4 regions of the Paenibacillus sp. DS2015 genome follow, and region 3 is predicted to be linked to each of the others. Evidence: a T-box and tRNA genes for the amino acid it is inferred to sense, from the RefSeq annotation. Region 3 holds a T-box; the other regions hold tRNA genes.

Region 1 (4,597 bases), on a different contig from region 3:
GTTATTATTTTCTATTCAGTATTATGGCCCTATGTTTTGTGCTAGGACTCGTTATTTTCTTTATTGGCAGAACGGCGTTGTTGACATTTCAGCATGTCTCGATCGCGGATTTCTTTTTCTATTTTGATTGGACACCAGAAGAGGGACGGTTTGGAGCCGCTTTATTTATCATTAACACGCTGTCTTTGACGTTCCTAACTCTTCTGATTGCTGTACCGGTATCTGTGGGGATGGCCATTCTTATTGCTGAGATCGCACCTCATTGGTTTAAGTCCTTTATGCGACCTGTATTAGATTTGTTAGTGGGTATTCCTTCTATTGTATATGGCTACTTAGGATTGACTGTACTGATCCCTTTCTTACGTGAATTAAGTGGTGAAAATTTAGGCGATGGTTTGCTTGCGGCAGCTCTAGTATTAGCATTAATGGTTCTGCCAACGATTAGTCGAATCAGTGACGAAGCCATCTCTTCTGTTCCTAATAAATACCGTGATGCCGCATATGCTATGGGGTCAACTCGTCTTCAAGTGATTAATAGAGTTATTCTTCCAGCTGCGAATAGAGGTGTCATCTCGGCGATTATTATGGGCATGACCCGAGCGATCGGTGAGACGATGGCCGTTGTCATGGTTATAGGAAACACGGCGCAGCTAGCCAAATCCTTATTCTCTCCAACTTCCGTGCTGACGAGTAATATTGTGATGCAAATCTCGAATGTCGACTTTGATTCGACATGGAATTATGCTCTGCATATGATGGCCTTTCTATTACTATTAATCTCATTTTCACTGATCTTGCTTATTAGATTCCTTGGTAAAAAAGGGGGAGATGTGAGGTGAGTGGATTTACACGTAATGCAAAAATGACACGTTCTCTGTGGCTTAATAAACTAGCTACGATTGGATTTTATGGATTGGGAGCATGTGTTCTACTCATTGTAGGTTGGTTGTTGTTTACGATTCTTAGTAAAGGATTACCGAGTCTTTCCTTCGGATTTCTAACGAAACTCCCGGAAGAAATGGATGTGGGCGGTGGGATTGGGCCCGTTTTATTTAATTCATTCTACATATTAGGGCTATCTTTAGTTCTTTCTATCCCAATCGGTGTAGGAGCAGGGATCTATATGGCAGAATATGCACCTCAGAACAAGTGGACAGATCTGTTACGAATTTGTGTGGAGAGCTTATCTTCTGTTCCCTCGATTGTGTTCGGAATGCTAGGACTAGCTATTTTTGCCGAATACTTTCAGGTCGGTCTAACGATATTAGGAGGGGCTGTTAGTTTAGCCTTTTTAAATTTGCCAATGTTAGCGCGTATAACGGAGGAATCTGTTCGTGCTGTGCCGAGTGATCTCCGTAACGCCTCATATGCACTAGGTATGACCAAGTTCCAATGTATTTGTACTGCCGTGTTACCGATGGCACTGCAAGGCATTGTAACGGGCATTTGCTTAGTGGCAGGGCGTGCATTTGGTGAATCTGCTGTTATATTACTAACGGCAGGCTTAAGCACCTCTGGTGAGATGTGGGACTTCAACCTCTTTTCACCTGGAGAGACATTGGCTGTCCATCTTTGGTATGTTCAATCAGAGGCTATCGTAGAAGATGCACATCAAATTGCTGATCGATCAGCGGCAGTACTTGTCATTGTAGTCCTGCTCATTAATGCTTTATTTCGTGTACCACTATGGATAAATAATCGATACTTAAAGCGATAGAATCGTAGATAAAATTAATTTACACAAGTAGGCAAGCAAGGGCCACTCGTTCTACGAGCGACCCTTGCTTGGTGCTCTAATGTGCGTGAGTTGTTGTATTTTCTGGACAGACATTCAACAAAGGAGACTCTTCAGAGGAGTCCTCCTTCATTGAATGCAAAAGCAGCCTCCCCAAAAGGGAAGACTGCTTCTTAGTATGTCCCAGGAGGGATTCGAACCCCCGACCGACGCCTTAGAAGGGCGTTGCTCTATCCAGCTGAGCTACTGAGACAAGAAAAATTCATGCAAGAAGTATCTTATCATGAGGGGATCTAAATTTCAACAATTTTTATGAAATATTTAATTTGTGAATAAAAACATTTTTTTAATCTTCAAAGTTGGGTATGCTATAATTTACAAATTAGCAGAAGCATCGGAATAAAAGGAGGGCTATTTATAGACAGCACGAAATCCCCCGCAAAAGATAACATTGTGCTCTTTCCAAAGACCCTTGACTATTATCAGATTCAATTAACAGTCATGTTGGAAAATGAACGATACGGGGAAGCTATAGCGTTGCTGCGTTTTCTATTACAATGCCAAGGTCAGGAAGAACGGCATTATGAAGAATGGCAAGCGCTACTAGAGTGGTTGGAAACTGCGTTTCCCCAATATATCCATTCAACTGAAGGTACAAATTCAGATTTGGATCCGGATGAACCCGATGAAGAAGAACTCTCCCGTCGGAATGCTCATTTCAAGTTAGCAGAGGATTCTCTATACGCAGATAAAATGCTCCATATTGTTATGGAGGAGCCTTTGTCTGAACAAACGATGCTAGCGTTAGGACAGCTTTCTCATCTGACAGGAAATAATAAGATAGACGAGGCCCTTGTGGAATGGTTACAGACTAGTAAGCTGCCATCTCTATTGCAATATCGTGTTCTTCAGACACTTCATAAGCGTGGTATGCAAGGGAATATTACTTTTACACGTGGACAAGAAGAAGTTGATATTGACATTGAGGCGCTTCCGTTAACTCAAGCAGAATTCCCGGTATCTGTGCAACAAATACTAGATCGGGTAGCGCAACATACGGAAGTAAAAGAACCCACACTGTACTATTTTGCGCAAGAACTATGGTCTCAATTTGTAATGTCTATCTATGGAACACAAGATTATCAATCGATGCTTATTGAGGAAGATCTTGCAATGGATATATGGGCTGCTACACTACATCAGATCGTGTCTGAGAGCCTGACAGGAAGTCGTAATGAAGAAGAGATTAGGGCCATGTATGGGATAACGGAAAATATTCGGTTTCGATTCGAGCAAGCCTATAGAACCATGAAACAATTTATTTCTGCAGGTTTAAGTGAATAAGTAGTCTATTAACGTTCACTTTCTTGTCAATTGGAGCGTTGCCTGCTATTGTAAAAGAATTGAATCTTGTTTATACTATAATGGTTGTTCTGTGCGTGATAATATGTTAATGAAGTTAACCATGTTAACCATGTGAATTTTTTTTGGAGGGGAAAGCATAAAATGAAAGCAACTTGGGAAAAAATAGAGAAGAACCTTGGCGTTCTTGAAGTAGAAGTTGGAGCAGACCGTGTTTCCGAAGCGCTGGATAAGGCTTTTAACAAAGTCGTTAAGAAAGCAACTGTATCTGGTTTCCGTAAAGGTAAAGTACCTCGTTCCATTTTTGAAGCGCGTTATGGAGTAGAAAGTTTGTATCAAGATGCCATTGATATTTTACTTCCAGAAGTATATACAGAGGCTGTTGATCAAACAGATATCTTTCCTGTAGACCGCCCTGATATTGATATCGACCAATTTGCTAAAGGTGAAACTTTCAAGTTCAAAGCTAAAGTTACTGTTAAACCTGAAGTAACATTGGGCGAATACAAAGGCGTAGAAGTACCTGTACAGAAGGTAGTAGTTACTGAAGAAGAATTGAATGAAGAACTCGTTCGTCTTCAAGAACGTCACGCTGAACTTGTTGTAATTGAAGAAGGCGTTGCTGAGAATGGCGACATCGCAATTCTTGACTATGATGGTTCTGTAGAGGGCGTGCCTTTTGAAGGTGGACAAGCGGAGCGTTATTCTTTGGAACTTGGAAGCAACACGTTCATTCCAGGATTTGAAGAGCAAGTTGTCGGTTTGGCTACAGGCGATCTGAAAGACGTTGAAGTAACGTTCCCAGATAGCTACCATGCCGAAGATTTAGCGGGTAAACAAGCTGTATTCAAAGTGAAAATTCACGAAATTAAACGTAAACAGCTTCCAGCATTGGATGATGAATTTGCGAAAGATGTAAGTGAATTCGAAACTTTGAATGAGTACAAAGAAGATCTAAACAAACAATTAGAGGCTCGCAAACAACAAGAAGCACAAGGCGTTCGCGAAAGTGCTGTTGTTGACAAAGTAGCAGAACTTGCTGAAATCGATATTCCAGGATCCATGGTTGATAGTGAAGTTCAGAATATGGTACGTGATTTCGATAACCGTCTACGTGCTCAAGGCATGAATCTTGAAATGTTCCTCAGCTTCTCTGGTCAAACTACAGCAGATCTGCAAGGACAAATGAAAGATGATGCATTGAAACGTGTTCGTAACAATCTCGTTCTTGAGAAAGTAGCTAAGCAAGAGAAGATTGAAGTTTCGGAAGAAGACGTAACTAAAGAATTGGAAACAATGGCTGACACTTATAAGCGTTCCGCTGAAGAGCTTCGTAGCGTTCTTGAGGCTAATGGTTCACTTAACAGCCTACGTGAAGAAATTTCTTTACGCAAAACGATTGACTTCTTGCTTGCTAATAGCGTGGAAGGCGCTCCTGTAGAGAGCACTGAAGAATCAACTACAGAAGACAAATAAATAAAACTATTCTCTTAGTTTTTT
Region 2 (4,597 bases), on a different contig from region 3:
ATCTGACCATCATGAGCAATTCCTACCACAATACTTGTTCCATTGTAGGACGTATTAGCATAGGTAACGTCCATATTCCGGACAATATTTTGCAATTTCCCATCTGGGCTGATGAGCTTCAGTACATTGGTGGCTGTAATATCATCAGGGTCTGCGCTGAGGTATACAGTACTGCCTCCACTTAATAGAGAAGGATAAAGTTTATTATCATTACTTGTTGTTAATGCCTTAGGTTTAGCGTCCTTCGTAGTTAAATCAAGAGTGTATAGTTGTGCTCCAGCACCCGAGTAGTCGATGGTTAAAGACTCCTCAGAACTGCTGTTATCATTCTTAGCAACACCCGTAATATTTACAATATAGACTAGCTTTGTTTCATCTGCAGATAGATGAACTTCAGATTTGTTCTCTACTTTATCTGCTAGTACAACCGTTATTGTCGCGGAGTCCACATTTATGTAAGAAATCTTATCCTGTTTGTCTCCTTGAACAAAGTATACTTTCGAACTATCAGAAGACCATGTAAGATCCGTTTTCACTGTTGTATCCTCACCAAGAATTTGCACTTGTCCATTGGATAAAGTCAGTAGAACCAAACGATCTTTGTCATCGGTGTAAATTCCCCACTGACCATTCGGAGATACTTCCATACTGGCTACCTCTGCATTTATAGAAAGCAGTTCTGCGTGGTACGTCTTATTCAATCTGAATACTTTAGGTGTAGTTTCATCCTGCTTAACTGCGATTACATGATCTGAACTATCCCAATGCAGAGAATCAAATTCACCCGTGAGTCTTTTCACACTTAACAATTGGTTAACGTGAGATGCATCACTAATCCATTCACCACCCAGTGCTATAACAATAGAAGGAAGTTCAACATACGTTCTTCCATCTTGTACTACAGGCGCAGATTTGAATGTATTGCTGCTACCATTCACTTGATACTTAGAAGACTTCGAATTCATTTGAATCGTATTTGCTGCCGTCGCATCTGTAATGGTGATCGTTCCTTGGGACGACTTGATCGTAGCTCCAACAGCCTGAGCAATGTCATTAAGCGCGTATAATGACACGTCTTTGACGAGAATGGATTTCATGGTGACGTTGACTCCATTTGCGCTAACTACAACGCTGTCCACTTTGTATTTTGCTGCTTTTACCTTAGTGCTTGATGTCTTGCTAGTTTGCTTAGGGGCGCTTGCTGCTTCTGCTACTCCAACCGATAAAGCTGATGTTACAAGTGCACCTGCTACCATCATCGTGAACACTTTACTGTTTCTCATTAATTGGCTTCACCCTTTTCTTCTCATTCGAGCTACAGCTTTATTGTCGTCTATCATTGTTAATTCTGTACCGCTGAAATGTTATCAAATAATTAAATACGTTGTTTTTTTCAAAATTTAGATCTATTCTGTTAAAAAGATCTATTATCACCCAATAGTTAGGAGCCGAAAATTTGTTATATGCTATCGCCTTTATTCTTTCCATGATCATTGTTCTGGTTTTAATTCCTCCATTGCGTAGATTAGCAGTCCGTATGGATTTTGTGGACAGGCCGACAAGCAGAAAAATACATAAAGAACCTGTCCCGCATCTAGCCAGTATTGCTATATTTCTTGGATTCATGATTCCTTATGTTCTGCTTACGAAACATTGGGATAAAGAGATGCTTGGCATTGTTATAGGATCTTTATTGATTCTAGGGATCGGTATGATCGATGATTGGTATAAAACAAAGGGTAAAGATTTCGGTGCGCTTCCCAAAACACTAGTTCAGGTGTCGGCTGCCGTCATCGTGTATTCTGTAGGTATTTCATTCGAGGGTATGAGCGTTCCTTTCTCTGGACACATGATCATCTTCCCTGAGTGGCTACAATTTTTGCTCACTATTCTCTGGGTTTTTGGAGTGACTACCGTTATTAATTTTATGGATGGTTTGGATGGGCTCTCTGGAGGGGTTGCTGCAATCTCTGCATTCACGCTGTTCATCGTAGCTATCGTAAAGGGACAACCACAATCTGCGATGATGGCAATCTTACTTATCGGAATCACATTAGGTTATCTCAAATATAATAAGCCACCAGCCAAAATATATATGGGTGATGCCGGAGCTACATTCATCGGGTTCATGCTCGGGATTATCGCTTTAGATGGAGCCTTCAAACAGGTTACTGTCATTTCCATTCTAGTACCTGTACTAGCACTGGGTGTTCCTATCTTCGATAATATTTACGTCGTTATCAAACGATATCTAAACGGACAACCTGTGTATAAGGCTGATCGCAGTCAACTTCACTACCGACTTCTCTCTTGGGGATTAAATCCTAAGCAAGCTGTCCTTTTCATTTATCTTATAAGTGCATGCTTATCACTATCCTCCATCATTCTGATGTTGCTAAGTTAAGTAGGTAATCTCAAAAGACCTCCCTGAAAGTGGGAACGAAGGTCTTTTGAGTCAATAAACAAAGGAATGTCATTTGAGATGATCGCAAATCGTTGTCCTTCTGCATCAAAATTGTACATTAAGAGCCACTCGTAAGTTTGAGTGGCTCTTTACTTATGGGTCATCTGTAGTTGTTCAAACGCAAAAACCGCCATCATTCACTTGGAAGATGGCGGTTCAATTTGGCTGCTGTCCTTCCGTTGTCCAAATACCTTTAAAGGACCACCGATGAACAAAATACTTTAACACTTTTAAATTCTATAAGTACTAAAAAGGAGCCCGTAGACACGGGCTCCGAAATATACAGGCTAAATGTCCCAGGAGGGATACTCTCCCTTTGTCGAGTCTGCGAAGGTTATGCTAACGCTGATTATGCTCCGACGAACCCCTATTGGGGTTCTCACCCTCTAGTACATAAAAAAATCTCTCCATATAGGAGAGATTTTTATGTGATGTCCCAGGAGGGATTCGAACCCCCGACCGACGCCTTAGAAGGGCGTTGCTCTATCCAGCTGAGCTACTGAGACACATTATGCAAACTACATGATCTCGAAAAGTCTGCAAGAAAGATTATATCATATAACCATGCAGAATCAAACATTAATTTTAAACCCCTCTTAAATAGAGGGGCATATTGAGTTTTTCCTACTTATTACCGCGTCGCCAATTTATTTTATCTTGCGTATGTTGAGCTGGATTTTTGGCTATCACTTCTTCTGCAAATTCATATTGATGTGCATATTTGTTACCTTTGACCTTCTTATACTTTTCTGCCATCTACAGCACCCCCTTTAAGGATAGTATGGATTTGCTGAAGCAGAGTTATGAGCTTTAATTATTGGTTTTTTCTTATCAGTAAATCGTTCTGCTTAAATTTATGCTGTTACAAACCAAGAAATGCATTAATTCCGGAACCTTTCATTTGTTCGCGTGTGTCTTCTGAACCTAACTCATAAATTTTCTGATATACATCGTCCAGTGCATCCTCATATCTGACGTTAACGACTTGTTCCGGAGTATCGGGCCAAGGAAAGACATAACCAGGAAAGGCTTCTTCTTCCTTCTCCTGTACCAATCCCATCAACAATAACATTTCCTCTGCCTGCGCTGGTGTCGCGTAGATCTCCCATTCATAAGCTGCCAGAGTCTTGTCAGGCAATACGGATCTTCCATGTACGGATACATAATATTTATGTTTGTCCAAGGTCAGACACCTCCTGTTGCGAACTACGTGCTCCCCTATAGTTTTATATAAGGACAGACATTTTATGCCTAACTTCGTCATATATCTGTATCACTTTGGTAAAAAAGAAAGGACAGCATGGACAAACGACAAAGAGAGGATGAACCACCATGTGCGGAATAACAGGTTTTATACAATGGAATGGCGATTTAACACAGGATTCGCAGTTACTTGTCCAAATGACCGAAAGCTTGAGTCATCGCGGTCCTGATGCTTATGGGACATGGATTTCTAATCCTTGTGCCTTTGGTCATCGGCGGCTTTCAGTCATTGACCCAGAGAATGGTGCTCAGCCAATGATTGTTCATCGAGATGAAGATGTATATGCGATCGTATATAATGGAGAACTATATAATGCAGCTGAACTTACTGCTGAATTACTCCAGCGAGGACATCAATTCCGCACACACTGTGACACGGAAGTCCTTCTTGTCTCTTACATTGAATGGGGGCCAGATTGTCTCGATCGTCTGAATGGCATATTCGCATTTGCGATATGGGACAGTGTTCAAGAACAAGTCTTTTTTGCACGTGATCGAGTGGGTGTCAAACCTCTCTTTTACAGCCATATAGATGGAACACTCATTTTCGGTTCAGAACCTAAATCTTTGCTTCAACATCCGAAGGTAGAGCCTATTGTTGGACCTGAAGGCTTAGCCGAAATCTTTATTGTGGGCCCGGCGAGAACACCAGGTCACGGTGTTTACCGAGATATATCTGAGTTACGTCCAGGGCACGCCATGATATTCAATCGCCGCGGACTTCGTAATTATACTTACTGGAAGCTAGAGAGCCATGAGCATGAAGATAATGTAGAGGCCACGGCTGCTAAGCTAAGAGAACTGTTGCAGGATACCATGGAGCGCCAACTTATATCTGATGTTCCTGTATGTTCCCTACTCTCTGGTGGA
Region 3 (4,597 bases):
TTATTTAAATAGCCAAGACCCTCATTCCTATTGTGGAATGAGGGTCTTGGCTTACTATAGACAAAAGTTTTTAGATCTTTTGTTTAGGTGTGAAATCTTTTTCCAGTCCTAACTTAACGTATAGCTCTCGAGAATATCCTTGAAGTTTTTTTTCAAGCTCCTGTGCCTGATCCTTGAAATTTGTCAATTCACGTATCATTCTAGAGCGTCCTGCTGGACTGAAGGTCTCATGAATTCGCTCCTTAAAATAATCATGAACAATATAATTCCGTTGTTTCCATACTTTCTTAAGTTGAATGGTCTCTTCTTCCGAGAAGGGAAAGTAATGTTGAATTTCCTGTACTAATTGCCCCAGAGAACTGCTTAATTTACTTTGATATAATTCTTCGAAATCTTCTTCTGACGGTATATTCCCTTGCGATAGCTTCATAAGCATTAGTAAATTGGCAAGTTGCTGCTCTAATGCTTGCGAATAGTATACAGCAAGTCCAAAATAGGCAAATACATCCTTGGAATGATCGCTATCGAGTAGTCTCTCTTTTCCCATGCGTTCCGCTCCGTTCACTATTAAAGACCCACACCTCAGTGCAAGCTAATCTGCAATAATACTTCCTCTTATGTTAAAGGAATTAGCGGAATCAATCAACATGGAAGTACTGATTGAGCATTTATACCTATCTATAACCTCTGATACAATAATGTAAAGTAACATAAGACCCATTGTATACTCTTGTTAGAGCCATTACAGATGAGAAACCTGTATGATAAGCCCGGGACCTTGTTTACATCCGATTCGGAGTACGGATACCTAATATATGCATCGTTCTTTGTAGCGAATCTCCAGTTAATTGCGTCAATGTAAGTCTTGCAGTTCTTAGATCATGGTTCTGCTCAAGAATTCTTTCCTTATTATAGTAATAATTAAACGCCTGAGCCACTTCCAAAGCATATCTAGCGAGAACAGATGGCTCATTATTAAGAATTCCACGTGTCAGTACTTGTGAATATCGAGTAAGCACTTTAAGAAGTTCCCATCCAGACTCTCCAAGTGGATTGACCGGTTGCTCTTGCGGGGTGTTAAGGAGTGCTTGCTCATCTTCAGTCACTCTATCATCAGTAACTCTATCTTCAGTAACTTTACTTTTGAGAATTAGACTCTGGGTTCTTGTGTAAGTATATTGCAGATATGGACCTGTCTCCCCTTCAAAATTCAGTGCATCTTCTAGCGAGAAGTCCACCTCGTTAACCCGGTTATTCTTCAGATCACCGAAAACAATTGCCCCAATCCCTACCGCTTCTGCTACATCATGTTTATTCGGTAAATCTGGATTTTTATCTTCGATGACTTGTAATGCACGTGCTATAGCTTCATCCAGCACTTCCTCAAGCTGAACTATCTTTCCACGACGAGTGGACATCTTCTTACCCTCAAACTTCATTAATCCAAAATGAACATGTCTACAATGATCTACCCATGTCGCCCCCATTTTCTTTAATACCGCAAATACTTGCTCAAAGTGAAGTTTCTGTTCTCCACCCACGACGTATAATAATTGATCCCCTTGCATCACTTCATGTCGATAGAATGCCGTGGCTAAATCACGTGTTGGATAAATGGTCGATCCATCTGACTTCATAATTAGACAAGGAGGCATTCCTTCTTCATCTAATCTTACCACAAGTGCACCTTCACTTCGCTCCAGGAGCTCCTTCTCTTCTAAAGCTTGAACCACTGCCGCCATCTTATCATTGTAAAAGCTCTCTCCAAGTACATGATCAAAGCTCACATGAAGTCTTGTATACATCCGATTGAATTCCTGCATGCTAATTTCCACAAAATACTTCCACAATCTTACTGCTTCCTCGTCTCCTGACTCTAATCTACGGAACCACTCCCTCGCCTCGGGCTCAAGGGTCACGTCATGTTCAACTTGATCATGAAAAGCGACATACAAACGTAAAGATTCCTGAATTGGGTTCTCTATCAGAGCTTCATCATTTCCCCAACGCTTATAAGCCGTGATCTGTTTACCAAACTGAGTACCCCAATCTCCTAGATGATTGACACTGACTACCTCATACCCTGCCATCTGGTACATATTATAGAGTGCAGATCCAATCATCGTGGACCGGAGATGACCAATCCCGAATGGCTTGGCAATATTAGGGGAGGACATATCAATAATAACTTTTTTCCCATGTCCAATATTCAGTTGACCATAATGGGGGTGTTGCATTTGTTGCATAAGAATATTCGAATAATAACCCCGGTCATAACGCAAATTGACATAGGGTCCTTCTGCCGTAACCTGGATCCCTTCCAATTGCATTTGTCTAGCTAACTGCTCAGCGATAGTATGGGGTGCTTGTTTCTGAATTTTGGACAATGTATAACAAGGAAATGCAACATCCCCCATCTCCGCTGATGGGGGAATTTCTAACAAGTCTTTAATTTGCTCTACACTTAAAGATACGTAAGGCTGAATGGCTTCTATAGCTATTTGTAATAACATAATAAACTTCCTCCTCTGCTATATATAACAAAAAAGCTCCCGTCTCTATAAAAGAGACGAGAACTATAAATCCCGCGGTACCACTCTAAGTGAACAGTTCGAAAGAGAATAACTATTCCGCTCAATGACCATCTAACGGCTGTCAGCCGGACCACTCTACTTAGAGAATTAACTCGTAAATCTCGGTTGGAATAATCATCTCATCAGGTGCGCTTCATGTAGGCTGATCATGCCGGCTCACACTATTTCCGGCTCGCTGAATGCTCATTACCCGCATTACTCTCCCGTTCATCGACGTTAGTTTTCAATATTATATATGCACAAACCACAAGATGCAACACCCTACATTCATTCATTTTCTAACTGAATCAAGCCGTTCATTAGATCTGACTTAGAGAAATGTTCTCCTATAAAGACAGCTACATCAGGAACCTTACCTTGAGGTGTGATTTTCAAGAAGTCCGATTCCCTGTAAGCATACTGAAATAAGAACCGGCTCGAAGTATCACTAAAGGATATAATTCCTTTCGCACGATATACTTCACGAGGCAGTCGAGAGACCCATTCTTCAAATTTGTGACTATCTATGGCATGTTCGAAATAGTGCGTATACACCATAACATGGTCATGTGAATGATGCATATGTTCATGCTCATGGTCATGATGGTTACAACTAGGATCATCTTCGTGATGATGACTTTCCTCATGCTCTTCAGATAGCGCCTTTCTCAACGATGACGGATCGAATGTGTCCTCTCCATATAAAAGGTCAATATCTATCTCGCAACGAATCGCTGGGAAAATAGGTGCAAATTCATTCCATCCAGAAATAATATTTCTTAATTGCAGCTGCTCCGCTTCATTTACGCGATCTATTTTATTAAGAATGAGATAGGATGCACAGCGGATCTGTTCTTGCATGAGACGATAGGTCTGACCTTTCTGTTCCTTATACAATTCCAACAAGTGAATCGCATCAACAACCGTAATGACGCTTTTTAGATCTATTTTAATATAGAGCGCTGCTTCTGTCACCCCATCTAGAATTTCCATTGGATTCGCTACTCCCGTGGCTTCCACTATGATGACATCCGGTGACTCCCTATTGATCAGATTGGCTATTTCTAGACTTAAATCTCCTCTTATAGAACAACAGATACATCCGCTAAGCATTTCTGTCATCGGCACTGTTTCCTCTATTAGAACGCCTTCTAAATTCACGTCACCCATCTCATTCATAATCACAGCTGGGCGCAATCCTTGTTCCTGCCAATGAGAAACCATCTTCTGGAGTAATGTAGTTTTGCCACTTCCCAAAAATCCTGACAAAATATATATCGGTGTAGCCTGTTTCTGTTCGAGATTATTCATAATTTCTCCTCCATATAAAGCCTTCTGTGTTTAGCCGATTTTACTATAGGTGACCCTTTTGAGCAAGCAATCACCGTGATCATACGTTACATTTTCTTGCACTAAGATGAATGATGACTTATGCTAAAGTACACGTTACCATCATCTGAAGATCTAAGGAGTATGATGAACAATGAATTCAGTAGAACAACATCGTAGTGAAGCACCACGTTCTGTATCTTGTATGATTGTTACAGTGTCAGACACCCGCAATGAGGAAACAGACGTAAGTGGCCAACTGATGAAAACCTTACTAGAAGCTGCTGGTTACACCATTGTTAATTACGTTATCGTTAAAGACGATTATGAGGGGATCAGAGAGCTTATTTTTGAAGCTTCCAATGACAGCCGTATTGAAGCGGTATTGCTAACAGGTGGAACAGGTATCTCTCCGAGGGACACTACTTATGAGGCCGTGGCTTCTTTATTAGATCGGACACTTCCAGGCTTTGGAGAAATCTTTCGATTCTTAAGTTTCACAGAGGACATCGGTTCTGCAGCCATTCTAAGTCGTGCAATTGCAGGCACCGTAGGAAATACAGCCGTATTCTCCATGCCCGGATCGAAGGGTGCTGTCAAATTAGCACTGGAGCGAATTATCGTCCCAGAGCTGAAACATGTTATACGAGAAATACACAAAGCCGAAACCCATGTAGAGTGAAAACTAAAAGTGC
Region 4 (4,597 bases), on a different contig from region 3:
CCTTTCGCGTGTGGAGCATCCAAAGTATTTTGGTCGCCTGTATATGCATGGATTGTAGTCATCAAACCTTCAACAATACCATAGTTGTCTTGTAATACTTTTGCCATTGGAGCAAGGCAGTTCGTTGTGCAAGAAGCACCAGAGATTACAGTTTCAGTACCATCAAGAATTTCGTGGTTTACATTGAAAACGATTGTTTTCATGTCGCCAGTAGCTGGAGCGGAAATAACGACTTTCTTAGCGCCGCCTTTCAAATGCTTCTCAGCTGCTTCTTTAGTAGTGAAGAATCCAGTACATTCAAGAACGATATCTACACCAAGATCTCCCCATGGTAATTCTTCAGGGTTACGGTTAGCAAGAACCTTAACTTCTTTACCATCAACTTTGAAGAATCCGTCATGAACTTCGACGTCACCGTTGAAACGTCCTTGAGTCGTATCATATTTCAACAAATGTGCTAACATTTTAGCATCAGTTAAGTCATTAATCGCAACTACTTCAATTCCTTCCACTGCTTGAATACGGCGGAAAGCAAGGCGTCCAATACGTCCAAAACCATTAATACCAACTTTTACTGTCATTTAAATAGTCCTCCCAGAATTCGTTTTTATTTATTCAAAACAGACAATTAAGCCTGTCAAGACAACATAGATTAAATATTTCAAAGTTTAGTTATTCCAAATTAAGTAGTAGAGATCTGTCCATCAATCTCTTTTTCAATTTCTAGTGCTGCGGCTTCATCTGTAACCAGAATATCTTCTTTACCAAACTGAAGAACCGCATGAATAGCTCTAGCCTTACTTTTTCCGCCCGCAATCCCGATCACCACTTCAGTCTGCATGATATCTTCCAGACGTAATCCTAATGTTACCATCCTATGAACTACGGCGCCACTTTCGTTAAAATAATAGCCGAAAGATTCCGCAACTGCGCCTTCTGCTTGGATTATTTCTGTCGTAACAGAATCCAAATTTCTGCGACGCGTCATTTCCATAGCATCACCTATGCCGTGTACGATGATACGTGACTGTCTGATCGTCTGCACAATCTCTTGAATGTTGCGATCTTGGACAAGCGATTGATATGCATCCTCGCTGAGCAGATCAGGTACATGTAACAACCGATACTGAGCTCCTACTCTCTTTGCCATAGTGGAAGCAATCGTATTCGCTTGGAATTCCATACTCTCTCCAAGCCCCCCGCGAGCGGGTACGAACCACGTCCCTTTAACAAGATTAGAAGAAGGACAAGTCAGTTGCTCTGCCATCTCGGCCAGTGTTGAGCCACCTGTAACAGCAATAATATCTTCATTTCCCATGACACTCAGCAAAGCTTTCGCGCCCGCGCGTCCTAGCTCTCGCTTGGTGAACGGCGAAGACTCACAATCACCAGGTACAATCACTACTTTACGCAGTCCATAGGCTTTACGAATCTTCCCTTCCAAATCGGTTAGTCCAAAAAGATTCTTAGCAATCGGCTCCATGAGTTCTAGCAGTTTCCTACCCGAATCATTAATCCTCATACCCATACTCTCAATCTCAATGAGCCCTTGCGATTTCAGAAGATCAGTCTCCGCCCGCAACACTCGTTCCGTCATATGAAGCGAAGCTGCAAGTGTTCTACGACCGATCGTGTCAAACAGCATGATCTGCTGAAGAATAGTGTACCTCGTCTTGAGAATTTCCATGAGATCAGGCAGAAGCTGCTTTTGTATTTCTAATATCGTCCGCATGCTTTCCACCCCTGCAACTTTCTTTTCTCACTTTCTCTTTGGTCTCAAAATGTCCCGGGTTAACTTTTTAAGTCCCACTACTATTCTAACCAAATTTTATGTCTCTTGCAAGTAATCATTGTGTATAATTTGCAGTTGCAGTTTTTCTTATACATTCTGTACTGATTAAGCCAAGTTAAGCTCCTACTTACCGATTACTCTTGCTATTCTGATGTAGATATCATATAATAATTTTTGCTATTGAAATTTAGCGCCCGTGGTCAAATGGATATGACGTAGGCCTCCGAAGCCTGAGATCGAGGTTCAATTCCTCGCGGGCGCACCATTTCATTATTACAGCCTGTATACTTTATTTATAACCAAACCACTAAAAGCCAATCAGGGCTCTTTTTTTTTCACAAAAATAAACAACGCATAAGCTATCATAATACGCTATACGCTGCTTATATCTCTACGAGAAACGGTCACCTTCCCTCTAGGGATGGCGAAGCCGTTTCTTTTTGGCTACAGTTTGACTTTCTTTGACTTTTTGATTTAAATTGTTTATTATGTGGTAATTAAGGTAACTGCTATAATTAAGAAGGTCAACATTCGAACCAATTTAAGGGAGGTTTTTCACTTGGGTTATGTACCTATGGTTGTAGAACAGAGCAGTCGCGGAGAACGCGCATATGATATCTATTCCAGATTGCTGAAGGATCGTATTATTTTCTTGGGTTCAGAAGTAAACGATGTAGTAGCTAACTCCATTATTGCACAAATGCTGTTCTTGGCAGCCGAAGAGCCTGACAAAGATATTCACTTATATGTTAATAGCCCGGGCGGTTCGATTACAGCGGGTATGGCAATATTTGATACAATGCAATATATTAAGCCGGATGTATCCACCATTTGTGTGGGTATGGCAGCTTCCATGGGAGCATTCCTATTGAACGCTGGTGCGATTGGTAAACGTTTCGCATTACCTAACAGTGAGATCATGATTCACCAACCTTTGGGTGGTGCACAAGGTCAAGCATCCGATATTGAAATCCGCGCTCGCCGTATTCTTAAGATGCGTGATAAGTTGAACAAAATATTGTCCGAACGCACTGGACAACCGCTAGAACGCATTGAGAAAGATACCGATCGTGATTACTTCATGAGTGCTGCAGACGCAGCAAGCTATGGCATCATTGATAAAGTGATCGAGAAACCTTTACCAACAGGCGTTTAATAAACCAATACACAAACAACCCCCTTGCTCCTGTAATTTAAGGAATAAGGGGGTTGTTTGTTATTTATGTGGTTCAAGAGATCCTCTATGGATTTGGACTTGTGATTAATAATTTTCAAATGGGTCCGTGCCTTTAGGTAACAACTGATCAAATGGATACACAAACGTAGGGAAACCTGCAGCATATACCGTGTATTCATATTGTTGGAAGAAGAACGCTATTCCCTTTTCACTTACATTGAAATCAGGATTAGCACTTAATGCTTTGAATTCACCCAAGTAACCCTCATGCGCCTTTAGTTTCTTAGCTAAATCTTTATTAAGCACTGTTCTGTAAGTTGAATTACTCTTCAACAAATCATCCGCCGATAGTTGCTTACCATCCTTCAATGAGAACGTGAATCCAGTACGGATAGTACTCCCATGAGCTCCACCTGTAATACCATATTGATCAACTATAAGGCTCAGTACACCATTTCGATTATACGTTACCAAAAAATTCTGAATGTACTGATACGTATGTTCTATTAGACGATCTCTAAGATCAGCTTGTTTCATAGAAGCTTCATTGAACGTCTTCATATGCTGTTCCAATACATTGTTAATGGCCTTCTCCACCTCAACCTTTCCAAGTCCGCTCACCTTAGGATAATGGAGAAGGTATACGGCATCTGACGTCGTGTTCTTTACGGTCTCCGTCTTAATGGTGATTGTATTGAGTTCACGTTTACTCATATTCAACGTCTTCGTTGAAGCGTCCCACGCACCCTGATATCCCAAATAATCATTCATTAATTTGAATGGAATATAGAGTCTTCCATTAATATTCTTGACTTGATATTCATTAATATAGAAATTGTTAATATTCGTGTTCACATCATACTTCGACACTTCCATATTAAGCTGCGTATGTCCACTGCCGATGCTATATGTCTTGGTCCCAGGATTATAATTTAACGGAAGTCCTAATTGATCTCTCAGTACGGTTAAAGGAACCAACGTATTCCCTTGGCTTATTAATCCCTTTTGAGTCAATTTAGTCCCCTTCCATTTCAATACCACAGAAGTTTGTTGGGTTGTGTTCTTACTTGCTGCTAATACCGATGTCGCCCCTTCAAATCCTGAACTTGCTAATAGAACGCCTGCCACCATTGCTGCAGCACTCCATTTAACGATCTTCTTCATCTAGGAAACTCCCTTCAATAACATCTATAAACTATCTCTATTATATAAAAGGAGATTGGATATAAAGTTACAATCGGGGTTACAGTATTGAAGTAAATTAATGCTCACCTTCTGGTAATTCGTGGTATCCTTTGTCGCCATAAGGTTGTAATTTATCCATCCACATTTGTTGCATAACTTGAAGCTTGTCTCTGTGCTTCTTATAAGACGGATGATTCACCGGTACATTAATGGGGACCATCCCCATAAGGGATTCGCCCTCTTCAAGCTTAATCTCATCCAGTATCTCTAGCTTAAACGCGTCTTCTCCATATTCCTTCCATTCCTTCTGCAGTTCTAATACGCTGTGCATTCCCATATTGAGTAAGAACTTTTCTTTGTTCAGCGCTCCATACAAATTACTACTACTATTAATCCACTTTTTTCCATTTATAACATTGTGAATTTGGTAAATGCCTAGATGA

The links. The T-box of region 3 lies ahead of argS (arginine--tRNA ligase). A T-box ahead of a tRNA ligase gene usually reads a tRNA of that ligase, here a tRNA-Arg.
Region 1: it has a tRNA-Arg gene. The T-box ahead of argS (arginine--tRNA ligase) is inferred to sense a tRNA for this amino acid. The anticodon was not compared.
Region 2: it has a tRNA-Arg gene. The T-box ahead of argS (arginine--tRNA ligase) is inferred to sense a tRNA for this amino acid. The anticodon was not compared.
Region 4: it has a tRNA-Arg gene. The T-box ahead of argS (arginine--tRNA ligase) is inferred to sense a tRNA for this amino acid. The anticodon was not compared.

What each region holds. Positions count from the first base shown of each region.
Region 1 covers NZ_JBNPWS010000006.1:148,311-152,907, forward strand. The annotation lists gene pstC (phosphate ABC transporter permease subunit PstC) at 1-839, shown strand, start outside; gene pstA (phosphate ABC transporter permease PstA) at 863-1,717, shown strand; tRNA gene J2T13_RS08110 (tRNA-Arg) at 1,915-1,988, opposite strand; gene J2T13_RS08115 (hypothetical protein) at 2,189-3,079, shown strand; gene tig (trigger factor) at 3,242-4,573, shown strand.
Region 2 covers NZ_JBNPWS010000006.1:142,467-147,063, reverse strand. The annotation lists gene J2T13_RS08090 (stalk domain-containing protein) at 1-1,283, opposite strand, end outside; gene J2T13_RS08085 (MraY family glycosyltransferase) at 1,487-2,404, shown strand; tRNA gene J2T13_RS08080 (tRNA-Arg) at 2,897-2,970, opposite strand; gene J2T13_RS08075 (hypothetical protein) at 3,089-3,220, opposite strand; gene J2T13_RS08070 (hypothetical protein) at 3,327-3,647, opposite strand; gene asnB (asparagine synthase (glutamine-hydrolyzing)) at 3,797-4,597, shown strand, end outside.
Region 3 covers NZ_JBNPWS010000045.1:24,989-29,585, forward strand. The annotation lists gene J2T13_RS24595 (hypothetical protein) at 71-547, opposite strand; gene argS (arginine--tRNA ligase) at 783-2,513, opposite strand; T-box leader at 2,563-2,814, opposite strand; gene J2T13_RS24605 (CobW family GTP-binding protein) at 2,862-3,884, opposite strand; gene J2T13_RS24610 (MogA/MoaB family molybdenum cofactor biosynthesis protein) at 4,057-4,584, shown strand.
Region 4 covers NZ_JBNPWS010000026.1:32,777-37,373, reverse strand. The annotation lists gene gap (type I glyceraldehyde-3-phosphate dehydrogenase) at 1-581, opposite strand, end outside; gene J2T13_RS19400 (sugar-binding transcriptional regulator) at 683-1,732, opposite strand; tRNA gene J2T13_RS19395 (tRNA-Arg) at 1,983-2,057, shown strand; gene clpP (ATP-dependent Clp endopeptidase proteolytic subunit ClpP) at 2,352-2,948, shown strand; gene J2T13_RS19385 (PdaC/SigV domain-containing protein) at 3,054-4,133, opposite strand; gene J2T13_RS19380 (GIY-YIG nuclease family protein) at 4,231-4,597, opposite strand, start outside.